Regions from separate parts of the Geodermatophilus sp. SYSU D00814 genome, predicted to be linked through region 2. Evidence: riboswitches for the same ligand, from Rfam matches in the RefSeq annotation. Region 2 holds a riboswitch; the other holds the start of a gene.

Region 1 (4,350 bases), on a different contig from region 2:
GTACCGAGGGGGACCGGGATGTCGCAGGTGGGTGAGGGGCGCGCACGGCACGCAGCGGCCGGGGACGACGACCCGAGACGGGCACCGAGCGGGCTCGACGGCCTGCTGGGCACGGGGCCGGTGTTCAAGACGGCGGTGCGCGGCTACGACCGCGCGCAGGTGGACACCTACGTGGACTGGGCCGAGACCGAGGTCATGGTCCTGCGGCGGGAGAACGACCACCTCCTCAGCCGCTACGCCGCCTGCTCGACCGAGCTGCAGAACGCCCGGCGCCGGCTCGCGGCGCTGGTCCGCGAGCGGCAGTCGCTGCCCGGGCCGGAGGAGGCCAGGGCCCTGGTGGCCCGGGCCGAGCAGGAGGCCGCCGCGGTCACCTCGACCGCCGAGGAGGAGGCCCGGCGGCTGCTCGCCGAGGCCCGCACCGAGGCCGAGGCGCGGCTCCGCGGGGTCGCCGAGATGCGCGAGGCGGTCATCGCGCTGCGCGAGCAGACCCGCAGCGAGGCCGCGGCCGTGCTCGAGGCGGCCCGCCGCCAGGCGGCGGAGGTGGGCCGGGCAGCGGCCGAGGAGCGCGCCCGGCTCGACCGCGCGGCCGCCGAGGCGCGCGAGCAGCGGGACCGGGAGGCCGCCGAGGTGCGCGCCCGGGCCGACGCCGAGGCGCTCGAGCGCCGGCTGGCCGCCGAGGCCGAGCTCGCGCCGCTGCGCGACGAGCGCGACCAGGCCCGCGAGTGGCTGCTCGGGCTGACCGGCCAGATCGACCGGGCCCTCGCGGTCGTCGCCGGGGCGCTGCCCGAGGACGTCCCCGTCCTCGCCGAGCGCCGGGGGACCGCCGGAGTGCCGGACGGTCGCGACCCGGTCGCCGTCGGTGATGCGTCGCAGCTCACGATGCTGCACGGGGCCGGCCGGCCCGAGGTCGCCGCGGCCTCCTGACCGGCTCGCTGAGCAGGGCGGACGCCGGCCGCGGGGTCGGCGTCCGTCCCGCCTGCACCCCACCTGTCCCGCCCGTCCCTCCGGTCCCCGTGTTGTCACGGACCGGTAACGGCCTCTACCGTGGCGGGCGTCCGGTTGGTCGTCCCTCCCCGTCCGGGGAACCTGGCCGGACGCCGCCGAGTCGTGTCCGTCCCCGCGGACGCGAGCCGGGGACCCACCGCAGTGCCGGGGTGAATCGCACCCGGCGAGCTCCGCTCGCCGGCGCGTAGGGCTGCTTCCCGCCCGAACCCGTCAGCTAACTCGGTAGGCGGCTCACGGAAGGAACGGAGTCTCCGCATGCCCCGCCTCCGGGCCCCCGTGGCCCGCAGGTGCAGCCGCCGGCGCGCGCAGCGTGCCCTCGCGTCCTCCTGACGCCGGCTCGACCCTGCCCTGCCGCGCCCGGCACCGCCGGAGCCGCCGGAGACCCGCACTCCGCCAGACCCCGTAGACCGCGACCGCGTGTGCGCGCCCACGCCCCGGGCCGCCGCGTGCTCTCTCCCCCCGGAGTTCCCACCCTCATGCCCCGTAACCGCCACACCGCCTCCGACACGCCGGAGACCCTCGAGGCCGCCGCCGTCGAGGTCACCGACGTCGACGAGGCCCCCGCCCGCCGCCGCGGCCTGCTCGGCTCCCGCCGTCCGGCGCTGCTGCTCGGCACCGCCACCGCCGGCGCCCTGCTCGTCGGCGTCCTGACCGCCACCGGTACCGGCGGCAGCGCCGACACCGGGACCGACACCGCGAGCGCCTCCGTGGGCGTCGCCGAGGCGCTGGGCATCCCGCCGCAGTCCGAGGACGAGGACGCGGCCACCACCAGCGCCATCGGGGACGACACCCTCGCCTCCCTCGAGGACCTCGCCGCCTCGCGCAACCAGCGCACCGCGGTCGACGCCGCCGCCGTCGAGGCCCAGGCCGCCGCCGAGCAGGCTGCCGCAGAGCAGGCCGCCGCCGAGGAGGCCGCCCGCGTCGCCGCCGAGGAGGAGGCCGCCCGCGCCGCCGCCGAGGCCCAGGCCGCCGCCGAGGCCCAGGCCGCTGCCGAGGCTGCCGCGGCCGAGCAGGCCGCCGCCGAGCAGGCTGCTGCCGAGCAGGCCGCTGCCGCCGCGCCGGCCGCCGCGGCCACCGAGGCGCCGGCCGCCAGCAGCAGCGGCTCGAGCACCGCCAAGAGCGGGTCGTTCAAGGACTACGCGCTCAGCCTCGTCGGCGCCGAGCAGTTCTCCTGCCTGGAGAAGCTGTGGGGCAAGGAGAGCGGCTGGAACCCCACCGCGCAGAACCCCACCAGCACCGCCTACGGCATCGCGCAGTTCCTCGACTCCACCTGGGCCAGCACCGGCATCGCCAAGACCTCCGACGGTTACCTGCAGATCGACGCCGGCCTGATCTACATCAACGACCGCTACGGCTCGCCGTGCGAGGCCTGGGCCCACTCGCAGGCCACCGGCTGGTACTAGAAGGACCCGCTGCCCCCCACACCTCGCTCCGCTCGGCGCGGGCCCCTGCACGGGGGCCGTTCCAGCACGTCACCCAGGGGGGCCGTTCCGGTACGTCACTGAGGGAGGGCCGGTGACCAGGGTGGTGCCCGCGGCGTTCGTCCGCGCGCACACCCAGGTCCGCCGGCCCTCCCTCGTCCCGGAGGTGCGGCTGCACGTCGCCGACGACGTCGTCGCGCTGTGGGAGGCGATGGAGGACGCCGGCGGGGCCGGTGAGGACCCGCCGTTCTGGGCCGCGGCCTGGCCCGGCGGGCAGGCGCTGGCCCGGGCCGTGCTCGACGGCGCCGTCCCGGTGGCCGGCCGCCGCGTCCTCGACCTCGGGTCGGGCAGCGGGCTGGTCGCCGTCGCCGCCGTCCTCGCCGGTGCCCGGCACGTGCTGGCCAGCGACGTCGACCCGTTCTCCCGGACGGCGGTCGCGGTCAACGCGGTCCTCAACGGCGTCACCGGGATCAGCGTCATCGGCGACGTCCTGCACCGCGAGCCCCCGGACGTCGACGTCGTCCTGGCCGGGGACGTCTGCTACGACCGCGTGATGACCGAGCGGGTGCTGCCCTTCCTCGACCGGGCCCGCGCCCGCGGCAGCGCCGTCCTCGTCGGCGACCCGGGCCGGCCCTACCTGCCGCACGAGCGGCTCGAGCCGGTCACCGTCCTCGACGTGCCCGAGACCGAGGGCCCGGGCCTGCGCCGCACCACGGTGTGGCGGCTGCCCTGAGCGCCCCCGGGCACCGAGCCACGCTCGGTAGGGTCGCCGCCGTGGCCGCACCGCTCCCCGTCCCGCCCGGCGGCAGCCGCGGACGCCGCGCCCGCCGCCCCTCCGGCGACGACCGCGAGCGGGCCATCCTCACCACCGCCGAGGAGCTGCTCGGGCAGCGTCCGCTGGCCGACATCTCCGTCGACGACCTCGCGCGGGGAGCGGGCATCTCCCGGCCGACCTTCTACTTCTACTTCCCGTCCAAGGACGCCGTCGTGCTCGCGCTGCTCGACCGGGTGGTCGAGGAGGCGCGCGCCTCCCGGGCCGCGGCGCTGCGGCGGGCCGGCGACGACGTCCGCGCCGGCTGGCGGGGCGCGCTCGAGGCGGTCCGCGACACCTTCCTCGCCCACCGCGCGCTCACCACCGCGGCGGCGTCCCTGCTGGCCACCAGCGCCGAGGTGCGCGCGCTGTGGTCGCAGGTGATGGAGCAGTTCGTCGCCGAGACCGCCGCCGCCATCGAGGCCGAGCGGGCCCGGGGCGCCGCCCCGCCCGGGCCGCCCGCCCGCGACCTCGCCGTCGCACTGAACTGGATGGACGAGCGGGTCATCCACGCGACCGCCACCGGGACGACGCCCGCGCTGGCCGAGGACGACCTGCTCGACGTGCTGCTCACCGTGTGGCTGCGCACCGTCTACGGCGGCGACGGCCCGGCCGCCGCCCCCGGTTGATCGACGCGCCGTCGACCGGCTCGACAGTGTGTCGAGTACTGTCGTGCAGGTCACCCCGGCCGTCCCGAGGAGCGCCATGACCGAGCCCAGCACCGCCCGCCACGTCGACGTGCTGATCGTCGGCGCCGGACTCTCCGGCATCGGCGCAGCCTGCCACCTGCAGCGCGAGGCCTCGGGCCGGACCTACGCCGTCCTCGAGGCCCGTGAGGCCATCGGCGGCACCTGGGACCTGTTCCGCTACCCGGGCGTGCGCTCGGACTCGGACATGTTCACGCTCGGCTACTCCTTCCGGCCGTGGACCGACCCGAAGGCGATCGCCGACGGCGCCTCCATCCGCGAGTACGTGCAGGACACCGCCCGCGAGTACGGCGTCGACCGGCACGTCCGCTACGGCACCCGCGTCGTCGCCGCCTCCTGGTCCACCGAGGACTCGCGGTGGACGGTCACCGCCGAGCGCGCGGGCACCGGCGAGACCGAGACGTGG
Region 2 (4,350 bases):
CACCCCGGCGGTGAGGAGGAGTCGGCGCGGGCGGCCTACCTGGTCGGTGCCGACGGCGCCTCCAGCGCGGTGCGCGCGGGCCTGGGCCTGACCTTCGACGGCGGGCTGTCGATCTTCCCGCAGCTGTTCATGCTCGGCGACGTCGACGTCGACTGGGAGATGCCGCCCGGGCACCTGGTGCGCTGGGTCCGCATCGAGGACGACGGCGACTTCACCGGGATGCTGGTCTGCGTCCCGCTCAAGGGCCGCAACCGCTACCGGGTCGCGACGCTGGCCCCCAAGCGGCTGCAGGACACGATCGGCACCGGCGTCGTCCCGGCGGGCTTCTGGAAGGAGTACGACCCGCCGGGTCTCGAGGACATCCAGGCCGCGATCGACGACCTCGGTCCGGCCGGGACGACGGCGAGCAACCTGCGGTGGGCGTCGATCTTCCGGATCAAGCACGGCATCGTCGACCGGTACCGCGTGGGCCGGGTGTTCGTCGCCGGCGACGCCGCGCACCTGCACCCGCCGGCGGGTGGCCAGGGCATGAACACCGGCATCCAGGACGCGTGGAACCTGTCCTGGAAGCTCGCCCTCGCCGTCCGCGGGGAGGCCTCCCCCGATCTGCTCGACAGCTACGAGGCCGAGCGGCGCCCGGCGGGCCGGGCGATCGTCGACCGGGCCGTGGCCATCGCGTTCACCGACGAGATGGACATGGAGGACGAGAAGGCCCAGTTCCTCCTCGAGATGCAGATGACGATGAACTACGCGGGCAGCCCGCTGGTCGGCGAGGAGGCCGGGCGCCGCGGGTTCGACGGCGGGCCGGAGCCGGGGTACCGGGCGCCGGACGTCACGGGGCTGCGCCGGTTCGGCGTGGCGCACGACCTGCGGCTGTTCGACCTGACCCGCGGCACGCACGCGACGCTGCTGATCTCGGTCGACTCCTCGGTGGGCGCGGAGGAGCTGCGGGAGTTCGAGGAGACGGCCGCGGCTCTCAAGGCGGACACCCGCGGGCAGGTGCGCGCCTACCTGGTGGCCGGCCCCGGCGCCGTCGTCCCGCCGCTGGTCGACCTGCCGGTGCTCACCGACCCCGGCGACCGTCTCCGCACGGCGTACGGGATCAGCGGGCGCGGTGCCGCGGCCTACCTGGTGCGGCCCGACGGGCACGTCGGCTTCCGCACCCGGCCGGTCCGGGAGGACGCGCTGCGCGAACACCTGGCGGGGGTCTACGCGGTCTGACCCCGCCGGCAGGAACACCGCACCGCCGCACCACCGCACCACCCAGGGGGAACCGTGACCCTCACCGGGCGCACGGCAGCAGCACCGTCCCACCCGACCGACCTCGTCCCCGGCCCGCGCGAGCGGACGCCGGGGGCGAGGTCGGACGCGTTCTGCGACCGGCTCCCGCCGTCACGGGCTCCACCCCGGGCGACCACACGTCCCCGTCGACGCGTCGGGTGGTCGCCTGCCACCTCGGCCTCCGACGGGGTGCTCCGACCCGCCCCTCCTCTCCACCCCGCACGCCGTGTCCGGAGGCACACGATGAACCACGCCCCTCCCCAGCTGGCGTCGACCGACGCCCCGACGACCTCCAGCCCAGCGCCGTCCACGTCCGCGCCGTCCACGTCCGCGCCGTCCACGTCCGCGCCGTCGACGGCAGCACCGCCGGCGATGTCCGCGACCATCCCCGCCACCTGGGCCTCGGCCACGTGGCGTCCGTTCCGCAACGTGATCGTGTGCCGCCTCGTCCCGGGCAGTGAGGACCGGGTCGGCTCGGTGTTCGCCCACTACGACGGGATCACCCGGCCGCAGGACCTCGGCGTCGTCGGCCGGGTCATGCTCTCCCACCACGACCTGTACCTGCACGTCCTCGAGCGCAAGGAGGACCCGGCCGTCTCCGGGCAGCGCCGCGGCCTGCCGGCGTTCCAGGCGATCGCCGAGGCCATCGCCCCCTACGTGACGCCCTACCCCAGCTACTGGGAGAACCCGTCGCACTCGGTGGCGAGGCACTTCTACACGTGGGTGCCCGAGGGCGGGGTCACCGGAGAGCGTCAGCTGACCGTCATGGTCCAGCGGATGCGGCCGGGCAGCGAGGAGGACATCGCCCGGGTGTACGCCGAGTCCGACGCCGGTCCGCTGTCGGCGGGGACGGGGATCACCGGCCGCTGGCTGTACTCCATGGAGGACGTCGTCGTACACCTCCTGGAGCAGGACCCGGTCAGGGCCGCGGCCGTGCGGCGGGACCACGAGTCGCTGCGACCGGCCTTCGCGAAGGTGATGGCCGACCTCGCCCCCTTCGTCAGCCCCTACCGCCCGGAGACGTGGCAGACCCCCCGCGACTCCGTGGCCCGGGTCTTCCACCGCTGGACGGCTCCGGACTGGCAGCCCGGGGACTGACGCCGCCGGTCCGGACACGCTGCGACCGCCGGGACACGTCGTCCCGGCGGTCGCGGCGCGTCCGGTGACGGGGTGTCCGGTGTGACGGTGGTCGCACGGGGTGACCGTCCCTGCGCGGAGGGGACTGGACGTCGGCCTGTCGCGCTGCCGTCCGGGTCTCGGATTGTCACGAACGGGTCACGTCCTTAGCGTTTCGGCGTCCGGCCGGTCGTCTCGTCCCCGTCCGGGGGACCCCTGCCGGATGCCGCCGAGTCGCGCCCACGTGGGTGCGAGCCGGGGACCCACCTGCACCACCGGGGTGAGTCCCGCTCCCGGACCCCGGGAGCGGGTAGGGCACTCCCAGCCCGAACCCGTCAGCTGACCTGGTAGGCGGCCAGGGGAGAACGGAGCACAACCGCGCCGGGGCACTGCGCCCCCGCGCCCGCAGGTCCGGGACCGTCGCGCTCCCGCCTGCCACCAGCCTGCACACCCAGCCGTCGTACGCGCCTGCAGCCGGACTCCCCGTCCGGCCGGTGCCGCGTGCCCGGCTGCCGATCCCTGCCCGTCCCAGGCCCCGTGCCGCACCACATCCCGAGCCAGCGCCGTCCGGTGACGGCGCCCTCGACCGTGCCCTCCAGGAGGACGACCCGATGCACGCACACACCCACCTCGAGCCCACCGCTGCCACCGCGACGCGGCGGCGCCGCGCCCTGCACCTGCTGACCGCCACGGGGGCGATGACCCTCGCCCTGGCCTTCGGCGGGCAGGCGATCGCCCAGGCCGACGAGCCGCACTGGGGTGGCCGCGACGCCAGCTCCGACTGGAACGGCGACTGGCGCGGTGACCGGTGGGACCGCGGCGACGCGCCGGCTGCCGAGGCGGCCGCCGCCCCGGCTCCCGCTGAGGCCCCGGCCCCCGCTGAGGCCCCGGCCCCGGCTCCGGCTCCCGCTCCTGCTCCGGCGCCCGCGCCGGCCCCGGCCGCCACGGGCGAGCAGGCGTACAAGGACTACGCCCTCGCCCAGCTCGGCGGGGACAGCACCCAGTTCGGCTGCCTGGAGCAGCTGTGGGAGCGGGAGAGCGGGTGGAACTCGAACGCGCAGAACCCCAGCAGCACCGCGTACGGCATCGCCCAGTTCCTCGACTCGACGTGGGCGGGCACCGGCATCGCGAAGACGTCGGACCCGTACCGGCAGATCGACGCCGGGCTGATCTACATCGAGAACCGGTACGGCAGCCCCTGCGCGGCCTGGGCGCACTCCCAGGCGACCGGCTGGTACTGATCCGCTGACGCCGGGAGCCCCCTCCGGACGTCCGGAGGGGGCTCCCGGGGCCGCCCGCTGCGGGACCTCAGCCGGCGCGCAGCGCCGGGTAGTCGGTGTAACCCTCGGCGCCCGACGCGTAGAACAGGTGCGACCGGATCTCGTTCTCCGGGTGCTCCCCCGCCCAGCGCTCGACCAGGTCGGGGTTGGCGATGACCGCCCGGCCCACGGCGACGACGTCGGCGTGCGCGGCCTCGATGAGCGCCAGCGCCTCCTCGCGGGTGGTGACCGAGGCGAAGCCGCTGTTGGCCACGAGCGGCATCCCCGAGCGGCGGCGCAGCTCCTGCACCAGGTCGCCGGCGGGATCGCGGTGCAGCACGGAGAGGTAGGCCAGGCCCAGCGGGCGCAGCCGGTCGAGCAGCGAGCCGTAGGTGGCGAGCACGTCGGCGCGGTCGGGCTCGAGGGCGTCCTGGATGCCGTGCTCGGGGGAGACGCGGAGGCCCACGCGCCCGGCGCCGATCGCGTCGGCGACGGCGGTGACCACCTCGGCCACCAGGCGGGCACGGTTCTCCGGCGAGCCGCCGTACTCGTCGTCGCGGACGTTGGACGACGGCGCCAGGAACTCGTGCAGCAGGTAGCCGTTGGCGCCGTGGACCTCCACGCCGTCCAGGCCGGCCTCGACGGCGCGCTCGGCGGCGCGGGCGAAGTCGCGCACGACGTCGCGGACCTCGTC

Evidence for each region. A riboswitch is a leader RNA that binds a small molecule or an ion and turns the genes downstream of it on or off. The one in region 2 is predicted to bind cyclic di-AMP.
Region 1: it holds a riboswitch for cyclic di-AMP, as region 2 does, so the genes downstream of both, ACI780_RS03655 (aggregation-promoting factor C-terminal-like domain-containing protein) here and ACI780_RS19600 (aggregation-promoting factor C-terminal-like domain-containing protein) in region 2, are expected to answer to the same signal.

What each region holds. Positions count from the first base shown of each region.
Region 1 covers NZ_JBJGYP010000003.1:180,089-184,438, forward strand. Annotated here, with positions in the region: gene ACI780_RS03650 (DivIVA domain-containing protein) at 19-924, shown strand; cyclic di-AMP (ydaO/yuaA leader) riboswitch at 1,089-1,250, shown strand; gene ACI780_RS03655 (aggregation-promoting factor C-terminal-like domain-containing protein) at 1,482-2,408, shown strand; gene ACI780_RS03660 (class I SAM-dependent methyltransferase) at 2,521-3,159, shown strand; gene ACI780_RS03665 (TetR/AcrR family transcriptional regulator) at 3,201-3,866, shown strand; gene ACI780_RS03670 (flavin-containing monooxygenase) at 3,943-4,350, shown strand, end outside.
Region 2 covers NZ_JBJGYP010000029.1:24,402-28,751, reverse strand. Annotated here, with positions in the region: gene ACI780_RS19610 (FAD-dependent monooxygenase) at 1-1,221, shown strand, start outside; gene ACI780_RS19605 (TcmI family type II polyketide cyclase) at 1,654-2,379, shown strand; cyclic di-AMP (ydaO/yuaA leader) riboswitch at 2,615-2,766, shown strand; gene ACI780_RS19600 (aggregation-promoting factor C-terminal-like domain-containing protein) at 3,009-3,638, shown strand; gene ACI780_RS19595 (alkene reductase) at 3,706-4,350, opposite strand, start outside.